DNA from 3 places in the Dyella sp. AD56 genome. Region 3 is predicted to be linked to each of the others. Evidence: riboswitches for the same ligand, from Rfam matches in the RefSeq annotation. Region 3 holds a riboswitch; each other region holds the start of a gene.
What was found. Region 3 has a riboswitch for cobalamin ahead of DyAD56_RS03945 (ribonucleoside-diphosphate reductase subunit alpha). Riboswitches for the same ligand answer to the same signal wherever they lie in the genome.
Positions count from the first base shown of each region.

Region 1: linked by a shared signal. The riboswitch ahead of metE (5-methyltetrahydropteroyltriglutamate--homocysteine S-methyltransferase) and the one ahead of DyAD56_RS03945 (ribonucleoside-diphosphate reductase subunit alpha) in region 3 are both predicted to bind cobalamin.
Region 2: linked by a shared signal. The riboswitch ahead of btuB (TonB-dependent vitamin B12 receptor) and the one ahead of DyAD56_RS03945 (ribonucleoside-diphosphate reductase subunit alpha) in region 3 are both predicted to bind cobalamin.

Region 1 covers NZ_NRDP01000007.1:83,345-93,226, reverse strand. The annotation lists gene DyAD56_RS06490 (TonB-dependent receptor) at 1-1,803, opposite strand, end outside; gene DyAD56_RS06485 (AMP nucleosidase) at 2,159-2,950, opposite strand; gene DyAD56_RS06480 (DegV family protein) at 3,477-4,421, shown strand; gene DyAD56_RS06475 (DUF4124 domain-containing protein) at 4,441-5,076, shown strand; gene DyAD56_RS06470 (SDR family oxidoreductase) at 5,713-6,495, opposite strand; gene DyAD56_RS06465 (hypothetical protein) at 6,581-6,799, shown strand; gene DyAD56_RS06460 (ATP-binding cassette domain-containing protein) at 6,848-7,669, shown strand; cobalamin riboswitch at 7,730-7,964, shown strand; gene metE (5-methyltetrahydropteroyltriglutamate--homocysteine S-methyltransferase) at 8,171-9,882, shown strand, end outside.
Region 2 covers NZ_NRDP01000001.1:222,022-231,903, reverse strand. The annotation lists gene DyAD56_RS01045 (fimbria/pilus outer membrane usher protein) at 1-1,091, shown strand, start outside; gene DyAD56_RS01040 (fimbrial protein) at 1,088-2,032, shown strand; gene DyAD56_RS01035 (fimbrial protein) at 2,167-3,171, shown strand; gene DyAD56_RS01030 (type 1 fimbrial protein) at 3,220-3,594, opposite strand; gene DyAD56_RS01025 (FAD-binding oxidoreductase) at 3,859-4,602, opposite strand; gene DyAD56_RS01020 (ABC transporter ATP-binding protein) at 4,696-5,649, shown strand; gene DyAD56_RS01015 (ABC transporter permease) at 5,646-6,419, shown strand; gene rluF (23S rRNA pseudouridine(2604) synthase RluF) at 6,477-7,196, shown strand; gene DyAD56_RS23780 (hypothetical protein) at 7,689-7,835, shown strand; cobalamin riboswitch at 8,119-8,355, shown strand; gene btuB (TonB-dependent vitamin B12 receptor) at 8,467-9,882, shown strand, end outside.
Region 3 covers NZ_NRDP01000004.1:102,676-112,557, forward strand. The annotation lists gene DyAD56_RS03910 (hypothetical protein) at 1-123, opposite strand, end outside; gene DyAD56_RS03915 (YceI family protein) at 261-476, shown strand; gene DyAD56_RS03920 (glutathione S-transferase family protein) at 492-1,166, shown strand; gene DyAD56_RS03925 (SRPBCC family protein) at 1,204-1,734, shown strand; gene DyAD56_RS03930 (hypothetical protein) at 2,006-2,365, shown strand; gene DyAD56_RS03935 (M13 family metallopeptidase) at 2,501-4,573, shown strand; gene DyAD56_RS03940 (cation:proton antiporter) at 4,639-5,889, opposite strand; cobalamin riboswitch at 6,202-6,415, shown strand; gene DyAD56_RS03945 (ribonucleoside-diphosphate reductase subunit alpha) at 6,568-9,057, shown strand; gene DyAD56_RS03950 (DUF4180 domain-containing protein) at 9,064-9,411, shown strand; gene DyAD56_RS03955 (ribonucleotide-diphosphate reductase subunit beta) at 9,466-9,882, shown strand, end outside.

The DNA.
Region 1 (9,882 bases), on a different contig from region 3:
GTAACGGTCACCAATGGTCAGGTTCAGCGACTGCACGCCCGGCAGGCCAGCCAGCACCGGGATGAACGCTTCGGTGTAGATGTCCTTGGTGGTGTAACCACCCTGCACGGCGCTCAAGCACTGGCTGCCCAGTGCGCAGCTACCGGTAGTCGGGTCGATCGTCAGCTGCGGAGCCGGCACGGTGTGCTGGTAATCCTTGCGGTCTTCAACACCGAGTGCCAGCTGCACGGCGCCTGCCGGCAGGCTGAACAGCTCGCCGCTGATGCCGGCGTGCCAGGTGCGCTCGATGATGTAGCTGTTGGACGGCGCCGTGACGCTGGCCGCCTTGACCGCAGCGATGCTGGCGGCGCTCGAGTTGGGCTCGAACGGGTTGAACTGGCAGGCTGCAACGCTTGGGCAATTCGGGCCGCTTGCAACGCCATTAGCACCCAGCGTCGAAGCACCAGTGTACAGCTGGCTCTGGTCAATCAGGCCGGCCGTGGTGGTCACAACGCTCTCGTGGCCGTAGTTGTAGCCGACGTCCCAGTTCCAGTTCTTGTCCCAAACTGTGAAGTCGCCCTTGAAGCCCGTATTGATCTGGGCATCGGTACGACCGTTGAACGCCTCGCGCACGCCGGCGGAGGTCAGGCGCTGACCGAACTGATAGCCGTTAGCGGTACCGTAACCCGCACCGCCGCCAAACACGTTGAACCCGTTCTTCGGATCGACCGTCGCGCCGGTCACGCCAGCGCCGTACACGGCGGGAGCGAGCTGGAAGTTGGACGAGGTCTTTTCGTAAACCGCGTCCACGTACGCATTGACGTGGTCACCCAGGTGGTATTCACCATTGAGGAAGCCGCCAGTGCGCTCCTGCGGGGTCATGATCAGGTTGACCGCCGCATAGTTGTACTTGTCGGAATTACCATAGCAATGGTAGTTCGCCGGGCTGAGCACGGTGGGGTTGCCGCCCGCACTCAGCGAGACGTAGCCGCTCGCACAACTGATACCCGCCTGGCCCAGCACCGACTGGGGAACCTGGATGTGGCCCACCGGGGTACGCGACGAACCGCCCACGTACACCTGGGTGCCGGAAAGGGTCAGCGCGTTCTTCGAGAAGGCGCGGTTGGCCGCCTCCACGCCGTCCTGCTTGTTGTAGCTCAGGCCGGCCATGATGCTGCCCTTATCGGACGTCTGGCCGAACGTGAAGGTATAGCCAGCCTGGTCACCGTCGTTACGATCGGACGAGCCGACGTTCGCGGTGAAGGTGGCACCCTGGTAGTTCTTGCGGGTGATGAAGTTCACCACGCCGCCGATGGCGTCCGAACCGTAAGTGGCCGACGCACCGGTCGGCAGCACTTCAATGCGCTCGATGGCATCGGCCGGAATGGCGTTCGGATCCTTGCTGAGGAGGCGCTGGCCGTCGATCAGGATCAGCGTGCGGCGCGAACCCAGGCCGCGCAGGTTGATGGACGAGCCACCGGTACCGCCGCCGTTGTTGGTCTGCGGGTTAACCGCGCCGCCGGTCATGGCCGGCAGCTGCTGCACCAGGTCACCCAGGGTGAGCTTACCCGTCGCCTGGATGGCGGCGCGGTCAATGGTCACGACGGGACTGGCCGTCTCGACGTCCACACGACGAATCAGCGAACCGGTCACAGTGACCGTTTCGAGCGTCTTGCTCTTGGACTGATCAGCCGGTGCCGGCGTGTTGGACTGCGACTGCGCGTCCTGCGCGAAAGCGGTAGTGCCGTAGGCGCTCGCTGCGAGCATACCCAGCGACAGAGCCAGGCGAACCGACGTGCACAGTTTATTTTCCCCGAACTTCATGAGAACACCCTCCCGTTATTTATATTGACTGGGTTTGAAAGATTTCCCCGCCTCAAACCCGCGCCCGATTCACCCAAACAATTTAGGTGTGGACCGACCGAATGGCAGCCCACAGCGCTTGGCATTTATCACGCTTTACTTACAGATAGTCAATAAAATCTATACAGCAAGAAGTTACTATGTCGCGACAGATATCGCATTAACTTGCGAATTATCTGACTCGGAAATAAGAACCCCTTTGGCGTCCCCGCGTCCGCTGCGGTGCAGCGACCTTCGTTGGAATGGGGTGAAGCCACGGTGAAAGCGGCCTGACGCGATATTTCGTATAACGCCAGACCACTGATTTCCGTGAGATTCAGTCGGCGATGCCGTCGTTCTCGAAACGCAGGTGTTTTACGCTGCGTCCCCGACGCCGAACCAGCTTCAAGGCTTCAATACCAATGCGTATGTGGCGTTCAACAAATTGCGTCGTCACGCTCCGGTCGCTTAATTCCGTCTTAACGCCCTCGGGGATCATGGGCTGATCGGAGACCAGGAGCAGCGCTCCACACGGAATCTTGTTGGCGAAGCCCGCCGCGAAGATGGTGGCGGTCTCCATGTCGATGGCCATGCAGCGGGTGCGCCGCAGATATTCCTTGAAGGTTTCGTCGTGCTCCCAGACACGGCGGTTGGTGGTGTACACCGTACCCGTCCAGTAGTCGTAGCCCAGGTCGCGGATCATGGTGGATACGCCGCGCTGCAACTGGAAGGCCGGCAGCGCCGGAACCTCCGGGAGTAGATAGTCGTTGGAGGTGCCTTCGCCGCGGATGGCGGCGATCGGCAACACCAGGTCGCCGATGGCGTTCTTCTTCTTGAGCCCCCCGCATTTACCCAGGAAGACTGCAGCCTTGGGATGGATGGCGCTCAGCAGATCCATCACGGTCGCCGCATTGGGGCTGCCCATGCCGAAATTGATCAGGGTGATGCCGTCGGCGGTGGCGTTGGGCATGGGACGATCCCGCCCCTGCACTTCCACCCCATGCCATTCGGCGAAGAGGTCCACGTAGTGTCCGAAATTCGTCAGCAGAATATGCTGGCCGAACTGCTCCACAGGCGTGCCGGTATAGCGCGGCAGCCAGTTGGAGACGATCTCCTGCTTGTCCTTCATTGAGACCCCATGAGGTCAGCGCAACAAAAGGCTTTGTTGCGCGTTACCGGCGACGCCACGCCGGCACGATGCCAGATATGTTTTCCCATAATAGCGGGTGAGCGACTTGTTCTGGATGGGTTTGACGACAAATTCCGGATCGGGACCGGTCATGCACCACCGTGACCCACGTCTACCGCCATCCCTTCGGGCCGGTGCGCCAACGACATGGACAACAACGGAGTCATCTGCGAGTACGAGCCACACCTTACTTATATGTCTATCCATATGGACTGCTGTTTGCGAGGTCATTGGTTGCATCGGTAACTGCCTGGGGGCTCGCATCAAGCGCAAAGACACCCCGTCGAACCAACCAACGTTTGCCGGAGAGAGCCAAGATGCCCGATGAGATCCGTCGATCCGCGCGACGCGGTGCCCCTTCTAAACCACGGAAGCACATCTCTGGCGGCACCTCCCCAGCCGAATCGCGATTTCCATGGCGCGGCGAAACCCATGGCATCATGAGCCAAACTGGGGAGTCTTCAATATGCGGATGGGTCTGGCCATCGATGCAGCCTGTGATTTGCCACAGGCATTCCTGCAAGAACACAACATCGCGGTGATGCCCATCACCATCCATGTCGACGACGAAGTCTTCATGGACAACCGCAACCAGGTCGAGCTGCACCGCTTCCTGGATCGCAACCTTGGTAACCGGAGCCATTCGGCCGAGACCATCCCCTGCTCCGTCGAAGACGTGCAAAAGCTGTTCCTCGAGAAACTGGTGCTCGAGCAGGATTGTGTGTTCTGCCTCACCATCACCGCCACGCGCAGCGCCATCAATGAGCATGTGATCAAGGCGAGCTTTGCGGTACTCAAGCACTACCGCGAAGTGCGCGAGAAGAACAACCTCTCGGGTCCGTTCCTGATGCGCGTCATCGATACCCGCACACTCTTTGCGGGTTCAGGACCGGCTATCGTCGAAGCCACGCGCCTGATCCAGGCGGGCGAACAACCCGCAGCCATCCGCGAACGCCTCACCTATGTAGCCAACAACTCGTACGGCTACATGCTGCCGCGCGACCTCTACTACCTGCGTGCCCGCGCCAAGAAGAAAGGCGACCGCAGCGTGGGCCTGCTCAGCGCCATGCTTGGCTCAGCGCTGGACATCAAGCCGTTGCTGCGCGGCTATCGCGGCGAAACAGGCCCGGTCGGTAAGGTGCGTGGCTTCGAGCACGGTGCGGAAACACTCTTCAACTACGCCGCGCAACGCGTCCACGCCGGCCTGTTGGTACCCGCGGTATGCGTGAGCTACGGCGGCGATCTGGCTGAACTGGCCAAGCTGCCCGGTTATGCAGAACTGCGCACGGCGTGCGAAGAGTGCGGCGTAGATTTGATGGAAGCGCCGATGAGTATCACCGGCATGGTTAATGTGGGCGAAGGTGCGGTGACGCTCGGCTTCGCCGCTGAAGAACACGTCGCCGAGTTCTGAGACTGCCGGGAGGATAGGCATGATCCGCCTGTGCTTTCTCGCTTCGCTCCTACTGCTGAGCCTGCCCGCCGTCGCGGGCACGGCCTACCAATGCACCGACGCCAGCGGCAAGGTGTCATTCCAGGACAAGCCGTGCCAAGGCCAGCAGCGCCAACAGGTGCTGCACCTAGACGATACCCCAGCCTACACGCCGGCACAGCCAGAGACTGTCCCTGCGCCGGAGGCCGACATGGCACCTCCGCCACCACTACCGCCACCGCCGATCGAGTCGTCGTTGCCCGTCCTGTATGCATGCGTACGCGCAACCGACGGCAAGACGTACACCAGCGAGAACGGTGATCCCCAGCCCTATCAGGTGCCCTACGGCATTCTCGGCGCCGCACAACTGCCTCTTTCGCAGGCCTACGGTGGACCAGGCGCCGCCGGCGCATCCGCTCCCGAGCTCAACCGCGGACGCGTTACGCCCGGACTCATCGCCAACTACTACGTCTGGGTACAGGACCAGTGCCGCCCATTGACGCGAGCCGAGACCTGCCGCTCCCTACGTGATGCGTACGACGACATCGAGAGCAAGCTCAGGCGCGCATTCAAGAGTGATCAGCCTCCGTTGGAGCAGCGCGAGCAGGAGTTGCGTGGGCAACTTCGCAGCTGTTGATTTACGACTGCTCATTTTTTGCGCAATGTCATGCAAGTCTACGCTGCACAAGGCCAATGACGGCTTGTCCACAGGCTTGCCACCAGGGTTTCCCCAAACGCTGTGGAAAACACAGTTACACGAGCTGCTGCAAATCTGCGCATGATGATGAAAGCTTTGCTACGACATGGACTTGCATCGCCTATCCACAGGCTTACCCGGGTCCCATCCACATTTACTGTGGAAAAGGCCGCGCCAAGCCTGGCGCAAAAATGCGCACGAAGATGAAAATCTCGTACCGGCGTGCACTTACATCAACTGTCCACAGGCTTGCCCATAGGCCATCCACATAACCTGTGGAAATCCACGCGTCAGCGCTGCTGTAAAAGTACGCACGATGATAAAAATCTCGCACTGTCACGCACTTGCATCGACTATCCACAGGCTTGCCAAGAGGCCATCCACATTCGTTGTGGAAAACCATCGGCCGCTGTCGATCTTTTGCGCATGATGATGAAACTTCAACCGTGGCGTGCACTTGCGCGGCCTATCCACAGGCTTGCCATGCGCCCATCCACATTCGCTGTGGAAAACGCGCGATCAGCGCCAGTTTGGCTCGTCTTTTCGCCGCGTGACTAAGCCCATGCGAACGGCGAGTCAGAACCCGTAGTTGAGAAAGCCCCCATCCACCGCCAGCACCTGGCCGGTGACATAGCTCGCCGCAGGCAGACAGAGAAAAGCAATGGCCGCGGCTACTTCCTCCGGCTCGCCAATGCGGCGCAGCGGTGTGCGGTCGAGTACTTCATCGAGGTACTCGTCGTCGGCAAGCGCCGGCTCGGAACGCTGCGTGCGGATGTACCAGGGCGCTACCGCGTTGACACGGATGCCATCCGCCGCCCATTCCACCGCCAGATTGCGGGTGAGCTGATGAAGGGCGGCCTTGGTCATGCCATAGGGCGATCCCGTGCGCACATGCGTCACGCCTGAGACGGAACCCACATTCACAATGGCTGCATTGGCGTGCTGCACGAGCTGCGGGTGCGCCAACCGGCACATCTCGAAGGCCGAGAACAGATTCTGCTCGAAGATCGCCCGGTACTCGTCCTCGTGATACGCCAGCGTCGGCGCGGGACGGTTGCCACCGGCATTGTTCACCAGCAGGGAAAGCGGCGCACCGAGATCGGCGACCCAGTCGAACACGGCGAGGCGATCTTCCTGTTGTCCCAGGTCTGCACCGAACGCCAACACCTCGATGCCTGGGAAGTCGTCCAGCAACTCCACACGCACCTGTTCCAGGTAATCAGCATCGCGTGCCACCAGCAGCAAGTTGGCGCCGAGGCCAGCCAATTCACGGGCAGTGGCGTAACCGATGCCCTTACTGGCTCCGGTGATCAGGGCGGTGTGTCCTTGCAGCTGCCAGGCATCGATGCGTGCGTTCATGCGTCGAGCTTAGAGCCTGTACACGTTCTGCGCCAAGCATGGCCCGCTACCATGCAGGTGTGACCTTCCATCGGAGAGGCCTTCCATGAAACGACTAGTCCCCCTGCTTTGTCTGCTCTCCCTGACCGCCTGCTCCGGCAAAGCGCCCGCACCGGAGTCCGCCCCCGCTGCCGCCAGCGCCGCGCGCGTGGCGACGCCGTGGGACGACATGAAGAAGGACGAGCAACGCGCGGCGGATGTGCAGAAGACCGTGGACGAACAGGCGAAGAAGCAGCAGCAACAGATCGAGGCAGCACAGCAGTAAATGTTCGGCACTTGGCAAATGGACGTCTGGACGAGCATCGTGTCCGGCATGAACGCCCATCACGACGAACTTGCCAACGCGCCACTGCTGGACATCGACGATGCCAGCGTGATGCGCGGTGACCGATTGATCCTCGATCGCTTCAGCCTGCGCATTGGCGCTGGCCAGCACACCGCCATCCTCGGTGCCAACGGCGCGGGGAAGTCCACGCTGGTGCGCTTGATCACGCGCGAGCTGTACCCGCTCGCGCGGGAAGACGGCCGCGCTCCGGTGCGTGTATTCGGCCGCGATCGTTGGCACGTTTCCGATCTGCGCGGGCTGCTCGGTATTGTGTCGCCCTCCCTGCAACACGACTGCACCACCGACGCGACGCTCGAAGTCTCCGAAGCCGTGCTGTCCAGCTTCTTCGCCGCGCAACGGCTGGGGCTCGACCATTACGTCACGCGGACCATGCGCGAGCGAGCGAACGAAGCACTGCATCAAGCCGGCGCCACGCATCTACTTGGGCGCACCATGGCCAGCCTGTCCACCGGTGAGGCGAGGCGTGTGCTCATTGCTCGCGCACTGGTGCATCAACCACGCGCCTTGCTGCTCGACGAACCCTGCGCGGGCCTGGACATGGCGAGCCGCCGGCGTTTCCTGGAGAACCTGCGCGGCCTTGCGCGTCAGGGCACCACGCTGCTGCTGGTGACGCACCACGTAGAAGAGATTCTCCCCGAGATCCAGCAGGTCGCCCTACTCCGTGACGGACGCCTGCACAAGCAAGGTGCCAAGCACGACGTGCTCACCGGCGCCCTGCTTTCCGAAACATTCGGCATGCCCGTGTGCGTGGAACGCCACGGCGACTATTACAGCGCAGCGATCGCATAAGGCCGTCTGGCCGTCCAATCCCCCCGCGGAAATCGCTTGACGCGCCCTGGCGCGCGGGCGTACTTTTGCGCCGCTGGTGGTTTTCATCTTTTCATCGCGATGAAAGGATGAAATTAAAAGGGAAGCCGGTGCGGCCCGTAAGGGCCAATTCCGGCGCTGCCCCGCAGCGGTGTGTGGAAACGACCTTCGCCATAAGCACTGGCCCTTTCGGCCGGGAAGCGGCGAACAGTAGGCGAAGCATTGACGTGCTTCATGTCCACGAGCCCGAAGACCTGCCCCGGCCAGAAGGCTCGTCCTTCTGTCAGACCTGGAGCTTCCGAGGGGAAGCGGCCGGATGTCGCGCCATGGCCCGCGCCCACGGCGTGCGCCTCCGTGCCCGCCCGCGGCTGTTCCGGTTCGCCCGAGGGGGCGAAGGTCGCTGGCGTGGAGGTCGATGCTGTCCGCATCGCTTTGGCGCAGTTCCTTCGTTCCTCATTCATCACGAATCGAGGACACGCAAACATGACTACCGTTACCAACCTGGGCTTCCCCCGCATTGGCCCGCGGCGCGAGCTCAAGCATGCACTGGAGTCCTACTGGCGCGGCGAAACCACGTCGCAGCAGTTGGAAGAAGCCGCTTCAGCACTCCGGCAAAAGCACTGGGCATTGCAGCGGGACGCCGGCGCCGACGTCGTTCCCTGCAACGACTTCTCGCTGTACGACCACGTGCTCGACACAGCCTTCCTGCTCGATGCCATTCCCGAGCGCTATCGCTCCCTGGTCGAGCGCGATGCGTACGCCGGCTACTTCGCGCTCGCGCGAGGATGGCAGCGCGACGGCATCGACCTGCATGCGCTGGAAATGACCAAATGGTTCGACACCAATTATCACTATCTGGTGCCGGAGCTCCACGCGGAACAGAGCTTCCGCCTTCGCGGCGATAAGCCAGTCGCGGAGTATCTGGAAGCCCGCGCGCAAGGCCTGGATGCTCGCCCCGTCCTGCTGGGACCGGTGAGCTTCCTGCTGCTCTCCAAGGCCGTGGATGGCAGCGATCGCCTGGCACTGCTGGAGCGCTTGCTGCCTGTCTATGCGGAACTGTTGGCGAAGCTCAAGCAGGCCGGCGCCGAATGGGTACAGATCGACGAGCCCTGCCTGGTGCTGGATCAGGATGGTGACGATCACGCGGCCTACCGCTTGGCGTACCACGCCCTGACCGCAGTGGAACGCCCGAAATTACTGCTTGCGACGTACTTCGGTCCGCTCGGCGAGAATCTGCCTCTGGCTGCGGAGCTGCCGGTCGACGGCCTGCATATCGATCTCATTCGCGCACCCGAGCAGCTCGACGCCGTGCTCGACGCACTGGGCGAGGAAAAGATCATCTCGCTCGGCCTCGTCGACGGACGCAACGTGTGGCGCGCCGACCTGGATCGCGCACTCCGGACGTTGCGTCGTGCTCACGACCGCTTCGGTAAGCGCGTGCAGATTGCACCGTCGTGTTCACTGCTGCACGTACCGGTTGATGCCTCCGTTGAAAACGCGCTGCCCGCGGACCTCAAGTCATGGCTTGCCTTCGCGACGCAGAAGATCGGCGAACTTCGAGTACTGGCCGATGCTGTGAAGGGGCTAGTGCGCGCCTACACCACGCTGGACACCGCCCGCGAGCAACAGCTGGCCCGCCAGCAGTCCGAACGCGTGCATCGCGCCGTCGTGGCGGAGCGCATGGCGGCCATCGACGCGACCGACTTGTCGCGTCGTTCACCGCATGCCGCGCGCAAGGCAGCGCAACAGCAGCACCTGCATCTCCCGCTGTTCCCCACCACGACCATCGGCTCGTTCCCGCAGACGCATGAGGTGCGCGAAGCCCGCGCGCAATTCAAGTCCCGCAAGCTTTCCATCGAGGACTACGAGGCCTTCCTCGAAGCCGAAACCGAGCGCTGCGTACGTTTCCAGGAAGACATTGGCCTGGACGTGCTCGTGCATGGCGAGTTCGAACGCAATGACATGGTGGAGTACTTCGGCGAACAGCTGGACGGCTTTGCCTTCACCAAGCTCGGCTGGGTGCAGAGCTACGGCTCACGCTGCGTAAAGCCGCCGATCATCTACGGCGACGTGCAGCGACCAGCACCGATGACCGTCCGCTGGTCGCGCTATGCGCAGTCACTCACCAAGCGTGCAATGAAGGGCATGCTCACTGGCCCAGTGACGGTGCTGCAATGGTCATTCGTGCGCGATGA
Region 2 (9,882 bases), on a different contig from region 3:
AGCGCAGCCGATTCGATATCACGATGAACCAGCGCCTTGGCACGCGTGGCGGCTCGTTCTACGTCACCGGTTCGGCCATCGACTACTGGAACCGCAACGGCACTGATGTGCAGTTCCAGGCCGGCTACAACAACAGTTTCCACCGGCTGAGCTACAACCTGTCGGTGACGCGTACGCGCGATGCCTATTCGCGCATGAGCAATGAGCTGTACGCCAGCTTCACGCTGCCATTGGGCGATGCCGTCCATGCGCCGAATTTCAGCGCCAGCTTCACCCACGACAGTACCGGCCACACGCTGGACCAGGCAGGCATCAACGGCACGCTGGGCCAGGACAACCAGTTCAGCTACGGCGCCACGGCCTCGCACGACAACGGCCAGGGCACCGGTGCCAGTGGCGGCAACGCCGGCACGGTGTATGCCGGCTATCGCAGCCCGTTCGCGCAGTTCAACGGCAGTGTGGGCTCGGGCAACGGCTATTCGCAGTCGTCGGTCGGTGTGTCGGGCATGGTGGTGGTGCATCCGGGTGGCATCACGTTTGGCCTGCCGGCTGGCGACACCGTGGCCATCGTCGAGGCCAAGAACGCGGAAGGCGCGCGCATCCTCAACTCGGCCGGCGTACGCGTCGATCGTTTCGGCTACGCGCTGATCCCGTACATGACGCCGTACAACCTCAACACCGTGCAGATCGATCCCAAGGGCCTGCCGCTGAACGTGCAGTTGGATGCCACCAGCAGCCAGGTGGCACCGCATGCGGGTTCGGTGGTGATGGTGAAGTTCAAGACCAGCTACGGCCGCACCGCCGTGCTGCGCCTGCGCCGCAGCGACGAACAGCCGATGCCGTTCGGCGCCGACGTGCTGGACGAACAGGGTCAGAGCGTAGGCGTGGTGGGCCAGGGCGGCATGGCGCTGGTGCGCGGCGTGCAGGACACCGGCAAGCTCAAGGTGCAGTGGACGCTGGACGACAGCGCACCGATGAGCTGCGGCTTCTTCTATCAGCTCAAGCCTGTGACCAAGGGTGACAAGAACAAGACGGTGGAAACGGTCAACGCGACCTGCACGCCGGTGGCCGACAGCAGGAGTTCTTCATGAAGCACCTTCGCCTGAGTGGCGCCCTGCTGTCGCTATTGCTACTCGCGCTGTGGCCGGCCGCTTCGTTCGCCGCCTGCTCGCTGTCCGGCAGCAAGGAAACGGTGAACATGGCGATCACCTCGCCCATCACCATCAACCCTACCTGGACCGTGGGCACGGTGATCGCTACCTCGGCCGTCACCACACCCAGCCCCAGCACCTCCAGCATCTCTTGCAACGGCAACACCTCGGTCGGCGTGTACAACTTGGTCAGTTCGCAGGGCGGCAGCGGCTCTACCGTGATTCCCACCGGCATCGCTGGTGTGGGTTACCAGATCCTGCATCCCGATTCGAGCTATACCCTGCCGCCGTATCCGTACGATTCGATTTCCTCTGGCAGCTACAACATGTCGGTGGCATCCGCGCTGCAGCTGGTGGTGACCGGCACGATCGCGCCAGGCACTACGCTCAATGCGGCCACGCTGGGTTACTGGCGTTTCGGTTCGACCCGCGTCGAGGACTTCGTGCTCACCAACAGCGTCACCTTCGTGGCGCCGACCTGCACAGTAACAACGCCCAGCATCGCGGTGACGCTGCCGACCGTGTCCAATACGTCGCTGCGCACGGTGGGTGCGACGTCGGGCACGACGCCGTTCACCATCGGCCTCAACTGTCCGTCCGGTGCAGTGGGCCGCAACATTGCGCTGCAGTTCGACACCAGCAAGCAGCCGACCGGCACCACCGGCGTGATCCAGCCCACCAGTGGCTCGGCCACCAATGTGGGCGTGCAGTTGGTGAACAGCAGCTACAACGCCATCACGTTCGGCACGCCAACCACCGTTGGCACAGCCGCGCAGGGCGCCAACAGCTTCACGTATTACGCCCGCTACTACGCACTGACCACTGCGGTGGGCGCAGGCAATCTCAGCGCCAGCGCCACCTTCACGGTGACCTATCCTTGATTCACACGCCGTGGCTCAGCCACGGCCTGAGTTGTACGTTCGCTCGCGCAACGGGCGAATGCACTTCCACCACGTCAAAAAGCGCAGGGTTGCACGGAACAACCCAATAGGGGGTATCTGAGGAGAACGCCGACATGGCTCGCTTCGCACGCCACCTATGCCTATTGTTTGCAGGAACGCTGTTGCTGGTCTGTCTCGGCCTGGCGCCTCGCGACGTTTCAGCCGCCACCTGCACACTCAGCCCTTCCGGCGCCACGCTGACCGTAGCTGCCGTGACCGTCAGCACCGGCACAGCCAACGGCACCAAGCTGGGCACTCCCGGCAACCTCGGCGTGACGTTCAGTTGCAGCGGCCTTTCTTCGGGACAGACCGCCACGCTGCAAGTGGGCGGCTTGGCATCGCGCGACGCCTCCGACCCTCCAGCCGGAGGAGGCATCAGCTTTGCGACCAACGTGCCGGGCATCGCCTTCGTATTGACTGCATCTCCCGTCCAGGCGTCGGACAACAGCTGTCTGCGCTGCGGGCCGGGTCAAACACCCGGCTGGGAAGCCGCCAGCGTGACTTCCGGACAGACCTCGACCTCAGTGACGTTCACCGGTCAGTTCATGAAAACCGGCAACGTGACGCCAGGCACCGTCAATAGCATTCAGTTGGCGCAGTTCTGGTGGTACATCTTCGGTGTGAGCAATAGCGTCGGGCCGATTGGCACACTCACGCTCGCCGCCACGCCAGTCAACATACAAGCATGCTCGGTGAACTCCGACTCGACCAACCTCAACGTGACACTGCCCACGGTCAGCACACAGGCCCTGCGCAGTGCCACGGCAGTGGCTGGACGCACCGGCTTCAATATCAACTTGACCTGCCAGGCGGGCGCCAACGTCTACATCACCATGGCTGCCTCCAGCGGCGCGGGCACTGCCACCGGCACTCTGCTCAGTAACGGCACCGCGGCTAACGTACAGGTTCAATTGCTGGACAAGAACTACAACCCCGTGTCGTTCAACACGTCCACGCTGATCGGTGCGGCGCCCTCGGGCACGCTATCGATTCCTTACTACGCGCAGTATTACGCGACGGGCGCGGCCACCGCGGGCTCAATAAAAGCCACGGCGACATTCACCATGACGTACCAGTGAGAGCCACGTGACAGCGGCTCTCAAGTTTGTCGAGAAAACGCCGATAAGTTAATCGTACGCTTGAGTGACCAGCTGCATGTGGACGTCCCCGGGAACGGAGGCGCGTACGTAGCCAGAAAAATAACTCACCAAGCGATCAGCACCCAGGCTGGAGGACTCCAGCGATTCCACGCTGACGGTATAGGCTTGTGGAGCCTTTGCCGAAAACGAAGCATCCGCGGTGCCACTGCAACCAAAGCGTGTGCGCGACGTATGGGCCATGCCTTGTGTGGCGGGCGCAGAGTCGGAGCCGCCCATGCTGCACGTCGGCGTTACCACCGCGCCCGAGAACGTGATCGTTCCGCCATCCGCATGCGCCAACGGCGCGCCTAGCGCCAAGGCGACGACGCATCCGATCCAGGTCTTGCGAGTCCAGCCCTTCATAAATGCCCCTTCCCGTACCCCCTGCGGAAAGCGGGGGTACCTGATGGGATCTATCGGCGTGGGTCACCGGGGCTTGATATCGGAATCCCGGGCGCACTCTCAGAGCGTGAACCAAGTCACACTTTTGGCGCATCCCACGAAGGGCGTACGTAGAACTACGTTGGGAAGTGGCGAAGGGCATCGCCGGGGCTGATCCGGTTAGCGGCCGGGCTCAGCCGAACTTGAGGGCCTTGTTAGGCAACGGTTTAGGAAACTATCCGCGATTCAACGTGAGGAAATGTATTTCTCGCGGCGGATATGCATCACCGGCAAACCGAAGTCCTTCAGGGCGGTAAAGGCCGCGTCGACCATGTTGGGGTTGCCGCACAGGTAGGCGATATCCCGCTCGGCGCTGGGCGCCAGCTCGGTCAGCACGTTCTGCACGTGCCCTGGGCGGTCGTTCGGACGGGGCTCTGCACGGGGCTGGCGGCTCAGGCAGCCGTAGAAGGAGAAGCCTGGGTTGGCCTGTGCAAAGGCTTCGAATTCATCGCCGTAGAGCAGTTCAGTTTCGTTGCGCGCGCCATACAGCAGCACCACTTCGCGGCCCTGCTTCACCAGCTCGGCGATCTGCGGAAGCATGGCGCGGTACGGCGTGACGCCTGTGCCGGTGGCCAACAGCAGGTAGCGTGCATTGGTGTCGCCCGCCTGCAGGACGAAACGACCGTACGGGCCGCTGGCGTTGATCTCGCCGCCGATCGGCAGCTCGCCCAGCAACTTGGTGGCCGCGCCGCCCTCCACATAGCTCACCGCGATTTCGATGCGCTGCACCGGCGAGGAGCCGTCGCCCACCGTGCCCACCGAATAGCTGCGCTTGGTGGCCGCACCGTCCTCGTAGTGGAAGTGGATCTGCAGGAACTGCCCCGGCGTGAAGGCCAGCGGTTGGCCGTCGGCGCGCTCGAACGCCATGTGCCGCACGGTGGGCGCCAGCATGGTGGAGTCGACGAGACGGAGCTGGAAATGATCGGCCATGGGTTTTCCGGGGAAACAGTGAGAACGCCGTTTGTGAACGGAGCGGTATGGGAAGCCACGTATAATAGAAGGCTGGCCCCTTCGGTGCAGCCCATGTCCCCCAGTTCCACACCCGCGCTGGTCGTCGAGAACCTGCGCAAGACCTACAGCAACGGCGTCGAAGCCCTCAAAGGCATCAGTCTCACGGTCCAGCCTGGCGATTTCTTCGCCCTGCTCGGCCCCAACGGCGCCGGCAAATCCACTCTCATCGGCATCCTGTCCTCCCTGGTGAACGCCACCAGTGGCGACGCGCAGGTGTTCGGCGTGTCAGTCAACAAGCAGCGTGGCAAGGCCATGCAGCTCATTGGCCTGGTGCCTCAGGAGATCAACTTCAACCAGTTCGAAAAGCCGTTCGACATCTGCGTCAACGAGGCCGGTTTCTACGGCATTCCGCGCAAGATCGCCGCCGAACGCGCCGAGAAGTACCTCAAGGAACTGCGCCTGTGGGATAAGGCCCAGCATCAGGCGCGCATGCTTTCCGGCGGCATGAAACGCCGCCTGATGATCGCCCGCGCGATGATGAACGAGCCCAAGTTGCTCATCCTCGACGAACCCACCGCTGGCGTGGACATCGAGATCCGACGCTCCATGTGGCAGTTCGTCAGCGGCATCAACGCCGCTGGCACCACGGTGATCCTCACCACGCATTACCTTGAGGAAGCGGAAACGCTTTGCCGCAACATCGCCATCATCGACCACGGCACCATCGTGGAAAACACCTCGATGAAGCGCCTGCTGGCTTCGCTGGACGTGGAAACCTTCGTACTGGACGTGAACCACCTGCCCGCCGAGCTACCCGCCATCCACGGCATCAGCCTGCGCCGCGTGGACGATCACACGATGGAGGCGGAGATGTCCCGCTCGCACGACCTCAACTCGCTGTTCGCCGGCCTGAGCGAGCGCGGCGTTACCGTGACGTCGATGCGCAACAAGACCAACCGCTTGGAGGAACTGTTCGTGCGACTCGTCGAGAACGGCCGTAAGGACACCACGGAGAAGGCCGCATGAACGCCGCTGGCAACCTCGTCGCACTCCACACCATCGTCCGCCGCGAGATCGTGCGCATCATGCGCATCTGGACGCAGACGCTGATCCCGCCGGCCATCACGATGACGCTGTACTTCGTCATTTTCGGCAAGCTGATCGGCAGCCGCATCGGTGAAATGCATGGCTTCACCTACATGCAGTACATCGTGCCCGGCCTGGTGATGATGAGCATCATCACCAACAGCTACGGCAACATCTCCAGCTCGTTCTTCGGCGCCAAGTTCAGCCGCGCCGTGGAAGAAATGCTGGTGTCGCCCATGCCCAACTGGGTGATGCTGCTGGGCTACGTCACCGGCGCAGTGGCGCGCGGCCTGGTGGTCGGCGCACTGGTGCTGTTGATCGCACTGTTCTTCACCGACCTGCATGTGGCGCATCCGATCATTACCTTCCTGTCGGTATTGCTCGGCGCCACGGTGTTTTCGCTGGCTGGCTTCGTCAACGCGGTGTTCGCCAAGAAGTTCGACGACATCGCACTGGTGCCGACCTTTGTGCTCACCCCGCTCACCTACCTGGGTGGCGTGTTCTATTCGGTGGATCTGCTGGGCCAACCCTGGCGCAGCATCTCCATGATCAACCCCATCCTGTACATGGTGAACGCGTTCCGCTACGGCGTGCTCGGCGTGAGCGACGTGCAGATCGGCGTGGCTTTCGCGGTGATGTTGGTGTTCGTGATCGGCCTGACCGCCGTGGCGCTGCACCTGCTCAAGCGCGGCGTGGGCATGCGTTCCTAACCGCAATATGCAGGAGCGCACAGCGTGCGCTCCTGCAAACGAACCAAAGATTGATCCATGCGCGTCAACAAATACATCAGCGAAGCCGGCATCTGCTCCCGTCGTGAGGCGGACGAACTACTACTCGCCGGCCGTGTCACCATCAATGGCGAAGTCGTCACCACCGGCGCGAAAGCACTGGAAGGCGACGAAGTGCGCGTGGATGGCGAGATCGTCAAGGCACGCATCCTCGCCGCCACACCGTCCGCCAAGCGCGCGGTGTACATCGCGCTGAACAAGCCGGTCGGCGTTACCTGCACCACCGACCAGACGGTGAAAGACAATATCGTCAATTTCGTCGACCACCAGGAACGCGTCTTCCCCATCGGCCGCCTGGACAAGGATTCCGAAGGCCTGATTCTGCTCACCAGCAACGGCGATATCGTCAACGAAATCCTGCGCTCGGAAAACAACCACGAGAAGGAATACCTCGTGGCCGTAAACAAGGCGGTGACCGACGAATTCCTGCAAGGCATGGCACGTGGCGTACGTATCCACGGCCAGATGACCAAGCCATGCAAAGTGCGCAAGATCGCCAAGTTCGGCTTCGCAATCGTCCTTACGCAGGGTTTGAATCGGCAGATTCGTTTGATGGCGGCGGAGTTTGGTTATCGCGTGACGCAGTTGCGGCGTGTGCGCATCGTCAACGTGAAGCTGGGGCATTTGAAGGTGGGGCAGTGGCGGAATCTCACCGATGCGGAGTTGAAGGGGTTGTTGCCTCAGCGGACGCAGTGGTAGTTGGCGTCAGGTTGCTCTTCTCCCTCGCCCCTTTGGGGAGAGGGTTGGGGTGAGGGGTGGGTGCTCGCCTCACCGTTTCTTCTTTGCCGTCGTCCCTGCGAAGGCAGAGATCGAGTTTCGCCAGTGGTCGGCTGTCGCCTCGTGCTTTATCGCGACCTGGCCGCTTACGCAGCGGGCGTTTCGATCGTCTGCCGACGACGCGAAGCTAGTCCCGTGGAACACAGCGGGTAGTTCGGAGCGCTTCGCAACGCGCCCTCGCGGAGAGGACTTAAAGCAGGCCTCGCTACGCTTCCCTACCGGTGTGGAGAACTCGCCACGGAACGGCATCGTCTTTCTCTTCTGCCTTGGCTTTGTGCACTAAAGCAGGAGCCACGCGACCCGCCGCGATGCGATGTGCGGCGCAGCTGCACGAGCCGTCCGCTTTCGCTTTTGACCTTCCGGCCCCCTGTGCGGCGGTGAGGGGTGGACGACAAGGCCCGCAGGGGGATCGGCATGGATGCCGATCCCTTTTCGCCAGGGCAGGAAGCCCTGTCGAAAAGCCCGGCCACCCCTCACGAACTGGCCGGCGCAGCCGGCCAGCGCCAAGTGGGGGTGCCCTTTCTTTGGGTTACTTTTCTTTGGGCAAGCAAAGAAAAGTGACTCGGCCTCCGGCAGGAGGTCGAAACGCCCGCCGCGTAGGCGGCCAGATCGACGCTACGCGACAATCGAGCGATAACGCTATTGGACCCCGGCCTACGCCGATGTGACGGCTAAAGATGAGACGATAAGGCGAGCACCCACCCCTCACCCCAACCCTCTCCCCGAAGGGGAGAGGGAGCAGAACTGGGGCTCTATGCGCGCACCGCGCATGACCATCCTCACCCCTCGGGGCCACGACACCACCACCAACCTCCGGCAGGGCCCCCACCTTCCCCCGTCTGCTACCATTCGCCCCGCCTGAGGTGACCATCGGCCAACCAGCCGATAGTTGAAACGGGAATCCGGTGCGGCGCCAAGGCGCCTATTCCGGAGCTGCCCCCGCAACGGTAGGCGAGTGCGATCCAGGGGATCGACGGAGCGACAGGAAGCCACTGTGCCGAGCGCATGGGAAGGCGTCGTTCTGGAAGACACATGTCTTCACCCGCGAGCCCGGAGACCGGCCTCGAGGTATGACCAGACTGGCGGTGGGCCATGTTGGGGAGCCGTGCATGCTGCACGGGTGCCTAGCCTTCTTCCGCCTGTCTTTTTTTCATGCAATCCGCGCGGGCAGGCGCGGTTGAGGAGCTGTGTTTTGGCCATCCGAATTTCCACGATCCGTCGTTCCGTGCTGGCGACGGCGCTGTTGAGCGTCATTTTTCCCGCGTTCGCTGACGACACGACCAACCTGGACGGCGTCGTTGTCACCGCTACGCGCACCGAGCAGACCCAGAACCAGACACTGTCGGCCGTCACTGTGATCGACCGCGCCGATATCGAGCGTCTGCAGCCAGCGTCGCTGGGCGACTTGCTGCGCGGTACGCCGGGCATGCAGATCGCTAACAACGGTGGCCCGGGCAAGTCCACCAGTGCGTTCCTACGTGGTACCGAGGCGGACCACGTGCTGGTGATGATCGACGGCGTCAAGATCGGCTCGGCCACACTGGGCCAGGCGGCTCTGCAGGACATTCCAGTCGATCAGATCGAGCGCATCGAAATCGTGCGCGGCCCGTTCTCCAGTCTTTACGGCTCGGAAGCGATTGGCGGCGTGATCCAGATCTTCACCCGTCGCCCGGAAGGTGCCTTCGTGCCGTCCTTTAGCCTGGGTGTAGGCAGCTACCGTGACCTCAACGGTTCGGCGGGCTTCGCTGGCAAGAGCGGCGATGGCTGGTACTCGCTGGAGGTGTCGCACGACCAGACCCACGGCATCAATTCGTGCCGTATCGGTGCGGCCGAAGTGGGCGCTGCGTGCTTCGCCGACCAGCCGGACAAGGACGGCTATCGCAATACCGCGTTGACTCTGCAGGGTGGTTACAAGTTCGACGAGCAGTGGGATGCGGACGTGCGCCTGTTCCGCAGTGAAGGCCACAATTGGTATGACGGCAATTACACCGACTCCGACAAGAGCGCCACGCAGGTGGTGGGTGGCCGCGTGCACTATCGCCCGGCCAGCAACGTCAAGCTGACGCTCAGCCTCGGCACCAGCGACGATTTCGAGAAGGATTATCTCCAGGGCGCGTACGTCAGTCGCTTCGACACGCATCGCGATGTCGGCACCGCGCAGGCGGACATTGGCTTCTGGGGCGGCCTGCTTAGCACGGGCTTCGACTGGCAGCGCGATCAGGTGGACAGCACGGCGGGTTACATCAACCCATTTACGCAGGCTCCGATCGACAGCCGCATCAACCGCGGCGTATTCGCGCAGTGGCAGCAGACCTTCGGCAGCCAGTCGGTGCAGGCCAGCGTGCGCCACGACGACAACAGTCAGTTCGGCAGCAAGAACACCGGCAGCCTGCTGTGGGGCTGGGACTTCACCCAGACCCTGCGCCTCACCGCCAGCTACGGCACGGCGTTCAAGGCGCCGACCTTCAACGACCTGTATTACCCGTACTACGGCAACCCGGACCTCAAGCCGGAAACGGCGCACAACATCGAGCTCGGTCTGCGCGGTAGCTATGGCTGGGGTTACTGGTCGTTGAATGCGTTCCGCAACAACGTGAACAATCTCATC
Region 3 (9,882 bases):
ATCCAGCCCCCGCCACGGCACCGGCTCGTGTACGCCCCAATAGCCCAGAAAAGCCATCCCCATCGCGCACAAGGTGGCCGATGCGGAACACAACCCGACGACTGAACCTGCTGGTGCACGCATGGCAGCTGTCTCCGGCAAGGAATGCGCAGAGCCTACCGCAGCCGGAAAAAAGGAATGTCGAAATCCGGCGACCCCGTTCGTCATGAGGATATGCGCGCCAAAAAAAGGCGCCCGTTTCCCCGCCCAAGGAGTTGACGATGTCCCTGCCCGACCGCACGCCCACCGCCCCCGCCAGCGCTCTGCTGCTCCTGCTCGCCGCTGGTACGGCACATGCCGCTGCCGCCACCTATGTCATCGACCCCGCACATACCTATCCCAGTTTCGAGGCTGACCACTTCGGCGGGCTATCCACCTGGCGCGGCAAGTTCGACCGTACTTCCGGCAAAGTCGCGCTCGCTGCGCCCACCCACTGAGCACGGAATACGACCATGTCACTCACGCTCTACATGCATCCGCTGGCAGCCTATTGCCACAAGGCGCTGATCGCGCTGTACGAGAACGACACACCCTTCGATTCCCACTTGGTGGATCTCGCAGACGACACGCAACGCGCCGCGTTCTACGCGCTGTGGCCGATCGGCAAATTTCCCGTGCTCAACGACCACACGCGGGGCTGCCTGGTGCCAGAGTCCAGCATCATCATCGAATATCTTGCGCGGCATTATCCCGGCAAGGTCGCGCTAGTTCCCGAGGATCCCGACGAGGCGCGTGAAGTGCGCTTCCGCGACCGCTTCTACGACCAGTATGTCGCCGAGCCGATGCAGAAGGTGATCACCGACCGGCTACGTCCCGATGGTCAGCACGATCACTACGGCGTAGCGCAGGCACGAGAGAAGCTGCGCTCTGCGCTGGACTTGATCGAACGCGAGTTCGAGCGCGATGACGGCAAGCGCCAGTGGGGCGCCGGCGAGCACTACAGCATGGCCGATTGCGCGGCGTCGCCCGCGCTGTTCTATGCCAACTTCGTGATACCGCTGGAAGACGAGCACCCGCTCACGGCGGCCTACCTGCTTCGCTTGATGCAGCGCCCATCGTATGCACGTGTGCTACGTGAGGCCGCGCCCTACCTGCACATGGTTCCTTCCGAACCCGTCGAAGCCTGACATTTCAACCACCGCCATCGCATCAAGGAAACAGACGATGTTCATCGCACTCATCATTATCGTGGCCGTCATCGCCGTTGTGCTGATCGTGGCCGCCATGCGCCCGGATCAATTCCGCATCGAACGCTCGGCCACCATCCAGGCAACGCCCGAACGCATCTTTCCGCTCATCAACGATTTGCATCGCTGGCAGTCATGGTCGCCGTACGAGAAAAAGGACCCCGACATGCAGCGCAGCTTTGAGGGACCGTCGTCAGGCCCCGGCGCCGCCTATGGCTGGAACGGCAACAAGAACATCGGCAGTGGGCGCATGGAGATCAGCCAATCCACGCCATCCTCGCACGTGCGCCTACAGCTGGAATTCTTCACCCCGTTCAAGGCAAGCAACATCGCCGATTTCGTGCTCGACCCACAGGGCGCCGCAACGCGTATCACCTGGTCCATGCAAGGCCGCGCCAACTTCATGAGCAAGCTGATGGGCCTGGTATTCAACATCGACAAGATGGTCGGCAAAGACTTTGAGGACGGCCTGGTCAACTTGCGTAGGCTGACCGAAGAACCGGCCTGATTCCGCAGTGCAACAACACGCATGCGGGTGCGTATTTTTCAAATGCGTAACAGCAGGCTTACGCCAAGCCTAAGCAAGCTCGCTTGCGGCTGAATGGATTCGACAACGCGCACCGCATGCGTCAACCGCCTTGCGGGCGCCTCGTTCTCCGGCATGAGTCATCCATCCACCGGATGACCTACAGGGGTCACACACACCACATGCAGTGGGCGCAAGCCCAGGGGTTGTGACACCTATTAAAAACCTGTCGGAACAATGAGGACCGAAGCCCATGAAGAACCTTATGACGTCACGTTTCAGCCTGATCGCTTTCGGCATGGTCGCCGCCCTCGCCAGCGCCGGAGCCATGGCGCAGGCCACCAACCCCAACGACATTCCGGGTCATCCCCGCGTCAGCGAAGTGAACCAGCGCCTGGATAATCAGCAGAACCGCGTCCAGGCCGGCGTGGCCGATGGCCAGCTCAACGCCAAGCAAGCCGCCCGTGACGAAAAGCAGGATTCCAACATCGCCGCCCGTGAAAGCCGTGACGAAGCCGAACACGGCGGCCACCTGACCAAGCAGGAAGATAAGAACCTCAACAAATCGCTGAATCAGGACAGCAAGCGCATCCACAAGCAGCGCACCAAGTAATCGCTCACGCGATAACGCCCGAACGGCCCGGCCCTGCCGGGCCGTTCGCGTTTGTTGCGGGCACAACTTCCAGCACTGTCCCCTCCCCGCCAGCGTGCCAGTATCCGGGGACCATCATTCGGGCGGGAGGGTCGTATGGTCAGCAGGATTCTGGCAGCGGCATGCGCGTGTGCGCTGGCGTTCGGCACGGCCCATGCGGCCGACGCATCGACGGGCAAGCCGCACTATGGCGCGTGGGGCTTCGACCAGGCGGGCGGCGATACCTCGGTCAAACCCGGCAACGACTTCTTCCGCTACGCCAACGGCACCTGGCTGGACCACACGCCGATTCCCGCCGACAAACCGGCCGTCAGCTTGCGACTGGCGATGACCGATCTCACCGAGCAACGGCTGCATGACCTGATGGAAGCAGCGGCACAGGGCAAGGCCGGCGACGCGACGCTCCAAAGCAAAGTCGGGATGTTCTACCACTCTTTCATGGACCAGACCCACCTCGACGCGCTGGGCGCAAAACCGATCGCCCCACAACTCGATGCAGTGAAACAAGCTGCCACGCGCGATGCGCAAGCCGCGCTGATGGGCCGTACCAACACCGATTTCGACGGTTCTCTGTTCAACATCAGCATCGATGTCGACCTGAAGGACATCAACCAATACGCCGTTTATGTGTCGCAGGCCGGCCTGGGTATGCCGGACCGTGACTACTATCTCAAGCCGGAATTCGCGAAACAGAAGGCTGCCTACCAAGCTTATGTCACGCGCCTTCTCACGCTGGCCGGCTGGCCGCAACCCGATGCCGCGGCGAAGGACGTGGTGGCGTTCGAGACGGCCATCGCGCAGGCGAGCATCAGCAAAGTCGAGCAGCGCGATCCGGTGGCCATGTACAACCCGATGAGCGTCAGTGATCTGCAAAAGCTCGCGCCCGGGTTCGCCTGGAGCGATTTCTTCAAGGCGGCGCAACTCGGAAAGCAGGCGCACGTGGTCGTGATGGAGAAGACCGCCTTCCCGAAGTTGACCGCGCTGTATGCGAAGACGCCCGTCACGACGATCCAGGCCTGGCAGGCCACGCGCATCGCGGACAACGCCGCCTATTACCTCTCGGATCCGTTCCAGCAAGCGTACTTCGAGATGCACAACAAAACGCTGGCCGGCCAACAGCAGATCGAAGCGCGCTGGAAGCGCGGTGTGCATGCCGTGTCGGGAGGCGATTGCGAGGTAGGCGAACGCCTTTATTGCTTCGGTAATCTCGGCTGGGCGGTGGGCCAGCTCTACACAGACACGTATTTCCCTGCCGCGTCCAAGGTGAAGATCGAGCAACTCGTCGGCAACCTGAAGGCGGCCTATCACGTACGCATCGAGAAGCTCGACTGGATGGGACCGGAAACACGCAAAGAAGCGCTGAAGAAGCTCGACACCTACACCATCAAAGTCGGCTACCCCGACCATCCACGTGACTACACCGACGTCGCCATCCAAGGTGACGACCTAGCCGGCAACGTGCTGCGCGCGGCGCAAGCCGACTGGTCGTTCTACGTGAATCGTCTGGACAAGCCGGTCGACCGCAGCGACTGGAGCATGACGCCGCAGACCAACGATGCCTATAACGGCACGCTGCGCGACATCGTCTTTCCTGCCGCCATCCTGCAACCCCCGATCTTCGATCCCAACGCTGACCCCGCCATCAACTATGGCGCTATCGGCGGCTTCATTGGTCACGAGCTCACGCACGGCTTCGACGACGAAGGCCGCAAGATCGACGCGAGCGGTGCGCTGCGCGACTGGTGGACGCCCGCCGATGCAAAGGCCTTCGAGGAGCGCGCGAAGAAACTCGGCGCGCAGTACGACGCTTTCGAGCCGCTGCCCGGCGTGCACATCAACGGCAACCTGTCCATGGGCGAGAACATCGCCGACCTCGGTGGACTCACCCTCGCGCTCGACGCCTACCATGCCTCACTGCATGGCAAGCCCGCACCGGTGATCGACGGCCTGACCGGCGACCAGCGTGTGTTCCTGGGCTGGGCGCAGGCGTGGCGCGGCAAACTCACCGACGACGCCATCCGCCGCCAGGTGACCAGCGACCCGCACTCGCCGCGAGCATTCCGCGTCAACGGACCGGTGCGCAACATCGATGCGTGGTATCAGGCGTTCGACGTACAGTCGGGCGACAAGCTGTACCTCGATCCGAAGGATCGGGTGCGGATCTGGTAACCACTACCTAGCGACGGCGCTCGACAGCCACTAACGGTGAGCTGACGGCCAGGCGATGCGGTTGGTCAGCGATTTGACGCAACCGCCGTTCCGTGTCGCGGCCGCCCGTACGATGCCATCACCATCGGCGTCGTCATCATCGTAGTCACGATGGCCATCACCAGCAGGATGGTGAACATCGCGGTGTTGATGACGCCGGCATCAAGGCCCACCTTGATGACAATCAGCTCCATCATCCCGCGCGCATTCATCAGCGAGCCGATGGTGAAACTGTCGCGCCAGCTCTGCCCGGCGATGCGCGCTCCCGCCGTGCCGCCCAGCAGCTTGCCCAAAACGGCAACAGCGAGCACCAGGAGCAACGCCACACCTGCGCCGCCCGTGAGCACCTGCGCACTGGTGCTCAGGCCCGCCAGCACGAAGAACACAGGCACCAGCGTCGCCACTGTCACGTGCTCCACGCGCTCGATCAGCTTGTGCAGCAAGCGGTCGTCGCGCGGCAGGCACACGCCGAACAGGAAGGCACCGAACACGGCGTGCAAGTTGAGCCACTCAGTGATGGCCGCGCAACCAAAGGCTCCCGCCAGAAGGAAAGCGAGCACCGCAGCGTTCGCATTGCCTTCTGGGGCGTGACGCGTCAGCAACCGCGCGCATAGCGGACGCAGCACAAACCACGTCAACACGAGCAGCAGTACCAGACCCATCACGGTGCGCCAGAACGGTGCCCAGTCACCGTGCGCGCTGATCAATGCCACCACACAGGCCAACATGATCCACGCAAGCACATCGACCACGGCGGCCGCGGCAATGCCCAATCGCCCCGGCAGACTGTCGGTGAGGCCGCGCTCCTTCACGATGCGCGCCATCACCGGCAACGCGGTGATGGCGCAGGCAGTAGCGAAGAACAGCGCGAAGGCCGTCTTAGTGATGCCTGGCGGCGCGTAGTCCGCATACAGCAGCGGTGCGATACCCAGGGCGAGCGCCATCGGCAGCACGACCGAGATGCCGCCGATCCATGCGGCCGGCCGCAGCAAACCGCCGCGTGCACTAGCCGGCACACGCAACTCCGCACCGACTACCACCATAAAAAGGACCAGGCCCAGCGTACTCAGGCTCTGCAGGTTGCCCAGGCTGTCCGCCGGAAACAGTCGCTGCTGCCACGTGGGCGCGATGGCGCCAAACACGATGGGGCCGAGCGCCAGCCCCGCCAGCATCTCGCCCACCACGGCCGGCTGACCGAAGCGACGGGCGATGGCCGCAACCAGCCGCGCCGCCACGATGATCACAACAAGCTGGACGAGCAACAGCGGGTGCCCCATAGCCTCTGGCCTCGATTTGTCTGGTAGCCGGATGGCGAGCCGGGAGCTTGCCTTGCGGATTGGAAGATCCGCAACATGCTTCGCTGCATCAGGGCCGTACCGAACCATCGTCCATCGATTCTCACTGACCCTTGAGACCACCTGCCACTCACCGCAGACGCCACGTGCCATTAGGTGTTCTTCACCCCCTGCGGCAACCCACGGTCGCCTGAAAATTTCCTAGCATTTCCTAACTCCGCCCCCCTCCTGAAGTTTTCCGGCTTATCCACGCTCAATCCACAATCTATTGGGTTGACCGGCCCGAGGTAGCCCGATATGTTGTGCCTCGTCGGTGCCAATCTCAGACCTATGGTCGGACTGGTTTAAAAGGGAATCCGGTGGAAATCCGGGACTGCCCCGCAGCGGTAAGTGGAAACGAAAGCCAACAACGCACTGGCCCTCAGCGGCTGGGAAGCGGGAGCGAGTAGGCGGGTCGAAAGACCCATGTCCACGAGTCCGAAGACCTGCCGACAGCCGTGGCCACGCACCACGGTGAAGGGTGACGGCTTCCGCGGGGAAGTGCGTCGATGCGCGGGGCGCCTGCCCTGCCGCTCGACCGTCCGCGAGACTTCACCTTCATTTACTCAGCCCTGCGCGCGCGAGCAGGCAGTTGATGACCAAGCTTGGAGCGAAGTCGCCATGCAACCTATTGATACCACTGGCCGCGAGCGTGAAGACGAGCGCGCCGACACCTCTGCTTTCTCTGCCGACACCGCCGTGGCCGAAGCGCCGCGCACGGATACCCCCTTTGCCCTGACCCCACCCCACAACCCCGGCCAGATGCGCGTGACCAAGCGCAACGGCCGCCAGGAAGTGGTGGACGTGAACAAGATCGTCCGCGCCGTTACCCGTAGCGCGGAAGGTCTGCATGCGGTCGACCCGATGCGCGTGGCGCTCAAGACCATCGGCGGCCTGTACGACGGCGCCACCACGCTGGAACTGGATCAGCTGTCCATCCGCACCTCGGCCGCCCTCACCGCCGAGGAACCCGAGTACGGCCAGCTCGCCGCGCGCCTGCTGGGCGCGTTTGTCGACAAGGAAGTGAGCGGCCAGGAAATCCAGAGCTTCTCGCAGTCCATCGCGCGCGGCTCGGAACTGGGCATCCTCAACGAACGCCTGCGCGACTTCGTTTCCGCCAATTCGCGCAAGCTCAACGACGCGATCGATCCGCTCGCCACGCGCCGCTTCGAGTACTTCGGCCTGCGCACCGTCTATGACCGCTACCTGCTGCGCCATCCGCAGCTGCGCAAGGTCATCGAGACGCCCCAGCATTTCTTCATGCGCATTGCCTGCGCGCTCGGCGGCAACGAGATCGGCGAAACGCTGGAGCTGTACCGCCTGCTGTCCTCGCTGGAGTACATCGCCAGCTCGCCGACTCTGTTCAACGCGGGTACCGCGCACGAACAGCTCAGCTCGTGCTTCCTGCTCGACTCGCCGGCCGACTCGCTGGAGTCGATCTACGAGAAGTACGGCGACGTGGCCAAGCTCAGCAAGTTCGCTGGCGGCATCGGCCTGGCGTACTCGCGCGTGCGTTCGCGCGGCTCGCTGATCAAGGGCACCAACGGCCACTCCAACGGCCTGGTGCCGTGGCTGAAGACGCTGGACGCCTCCGTGGCGGCGGTGAACCAGGGCGGCAAGCGCAAGGGCGCTGCCTGCGTGTACCTGGAGCCGTGGCACGGCGATATCGAAGAGTTCCTCGAGCTGCGCGACAACACGGGCGACGATGCCCGCCGCACGCACAACCTCAACCTGGCCAACTGGATCCCAGACGAGTTCATGCGCCGCGTGGAGACCGACGGCGAGTGGTCGCTGTTCGATCCCAAGGTCGTGCCGCACTTTGTCGACAGCTGGGGCGAGACGTTCGAGAAGGCCTACCGTGAAGCGGAGGCCGCAGGCCTCGCCACCAAGAAGGTCAAGGCGCGCGAGCTGTACGCCCGCATGCTGCGCACGCTGGCGCAGACCGGTAACGGTTGGATGACCTTCAAGGACCGCAGCAACGCCACCAGCAACCAGACGGCGAAGCCGGAAAACGTCATCCACCTGTCGAACCTGTGCACTGAAATCCTGGAAGTCACTAATGCCGATGAAACGGCAGTGTGCAACCTGGGCTCGGTGAATCTGTCGCGCCACGTAGTGGACGGCCAGTTCGATTTCGACAAGCTCGCCGCCACGGTGCGTACCGCCGTGCGCCAGCTTGATCGCGTCATCGATCTCAACTTCTACCCGATCGACACCGCCAAGGTCGCCAACAACAAGTGGCGTCCGGTGGGCCTGGGCGTGATGGGCATGCAGGATGTGTTCTTCAAACTGCGCCTGCCGTTCGATTCGGCTGAAGCGTTGATGCTTTCTACGCGCATCGCCGAAGAGATCTATTACAACGCGCTGTGGCAGTCGAACGAGCTGGCCGCGGAGAACGGTGCACACCCGGGCTTTGCCGAAAGCCGCGCGGCCAACGGTGAGCTGCAGTTCGATTATTGGTCGAATGCCACGCCCACCGACAAGGCACGCTGGGACGAACTGCGTGAGTCGATCAAGGACAAGGGCCTGCGCAACTCGCTACTGATTGCCATCGCACCGACGGCGACCATCGCGTCGATTGCCGGTTGCTACGAATGCATCGAGCCGCAGGTGAGCAACCTGTTCAAGCGCGAAACGCTGTCGGGCGACTTCCTCGTAGTGAACCGCTACCTGGTGGAAGAGCTGAAGACGCTGGGCCTGTGGACCGCCGACGTGCGCGATGCCATCAAGCTGGCCGAAGGTTCCATCCAGGGCATCAGTGCGATTCCGGAGCGCCTGCGCACCATCTACCGCACCGTGTGGGAACTGCCGCAGAAGGCACTGATCGATCTGGGCGCCGCGCGCGGTGCGTACATCGACCAGAGCCAGTCGCTGAACCTGTTCATGGAAAACCCGAACATCGGGCAGCTCAGCTCCATGTACATGTACGCGTGGAAGTCAGGCATCAAGACCACGTACTACTTGCGTTCGCGCCCGGCCACCAAGATCGCCAAGACCACGGTCTCGGCAGCACCGGTCGCGAAGCCTGCGCCTGTTGCAGATCAGGAAGAGGCCACGGCAGCCGTGTTCTGCTCGCTGGAGAACCCGGAATACTGCGAGGCCTGCCAGTAAGGCGTCATGTCGTCCACACGCTCCATCATCTTCGCCGCGGACCGATCCCTCGTGATCGGTTCGCGGCAGGATATCTCCGACGTCCTCGCCGCGAGCTTCGGCTCCGGCGGATTGGTACTCACGGAGCAAGACGTGTCACCGGACTTCTTCCGGCTCGCCACGGGCCTGGCCGGTGAACTCTTCCAGAAGTTCACCAACTACCAGATTCCCGTGGCCCTGGTCATCCAGGATTTTTCATCGTACGGCGAACGCTTCGCGGAATTGGCTCGCGAGCACGCCCATCACACTGCGATCCGTTTCGTGCATTCCGTGGACGAAGCGACTGACTGGTTGAACGCGCGGCCGGCAAACTGACCGCTCCCCGTACCAGATCGCACCATCACCTATAACAATTAATCGGGAAATCCCATGTCCGCCCAACCCGAACGTGCCCAGCACATCCTTGATCCCGGCTTTGAACTCACCCTGCGCCCCATGCGCTATCCCGAGTTCTACGAGATGTACCGCAACGCGATCAAGAACACCTGGACGGTCGAGGAAGTGGATTTCTCGCTGGACACGACAGACCTCAAGTCCAAGATGTCCGACGCGGACCGCCACCTGATCCATCGTCTCGTGGCCTTCTTTGCCACCGGCGACACCATCGTGGCGAACAACCTGGTGCTGAACCTGTATCAGCACATCAATGCGCCCGAAGCGCGCATGTACCTCTCGCGCCAGCTGTACGAAGAAGCGCTGCACGTGCAGTTCTACCTCACCTTGCTGGACACCTATATTCCCGATCCGACCGAGCGCAACAAGGCGTTCGACGCGATCCAGAACATC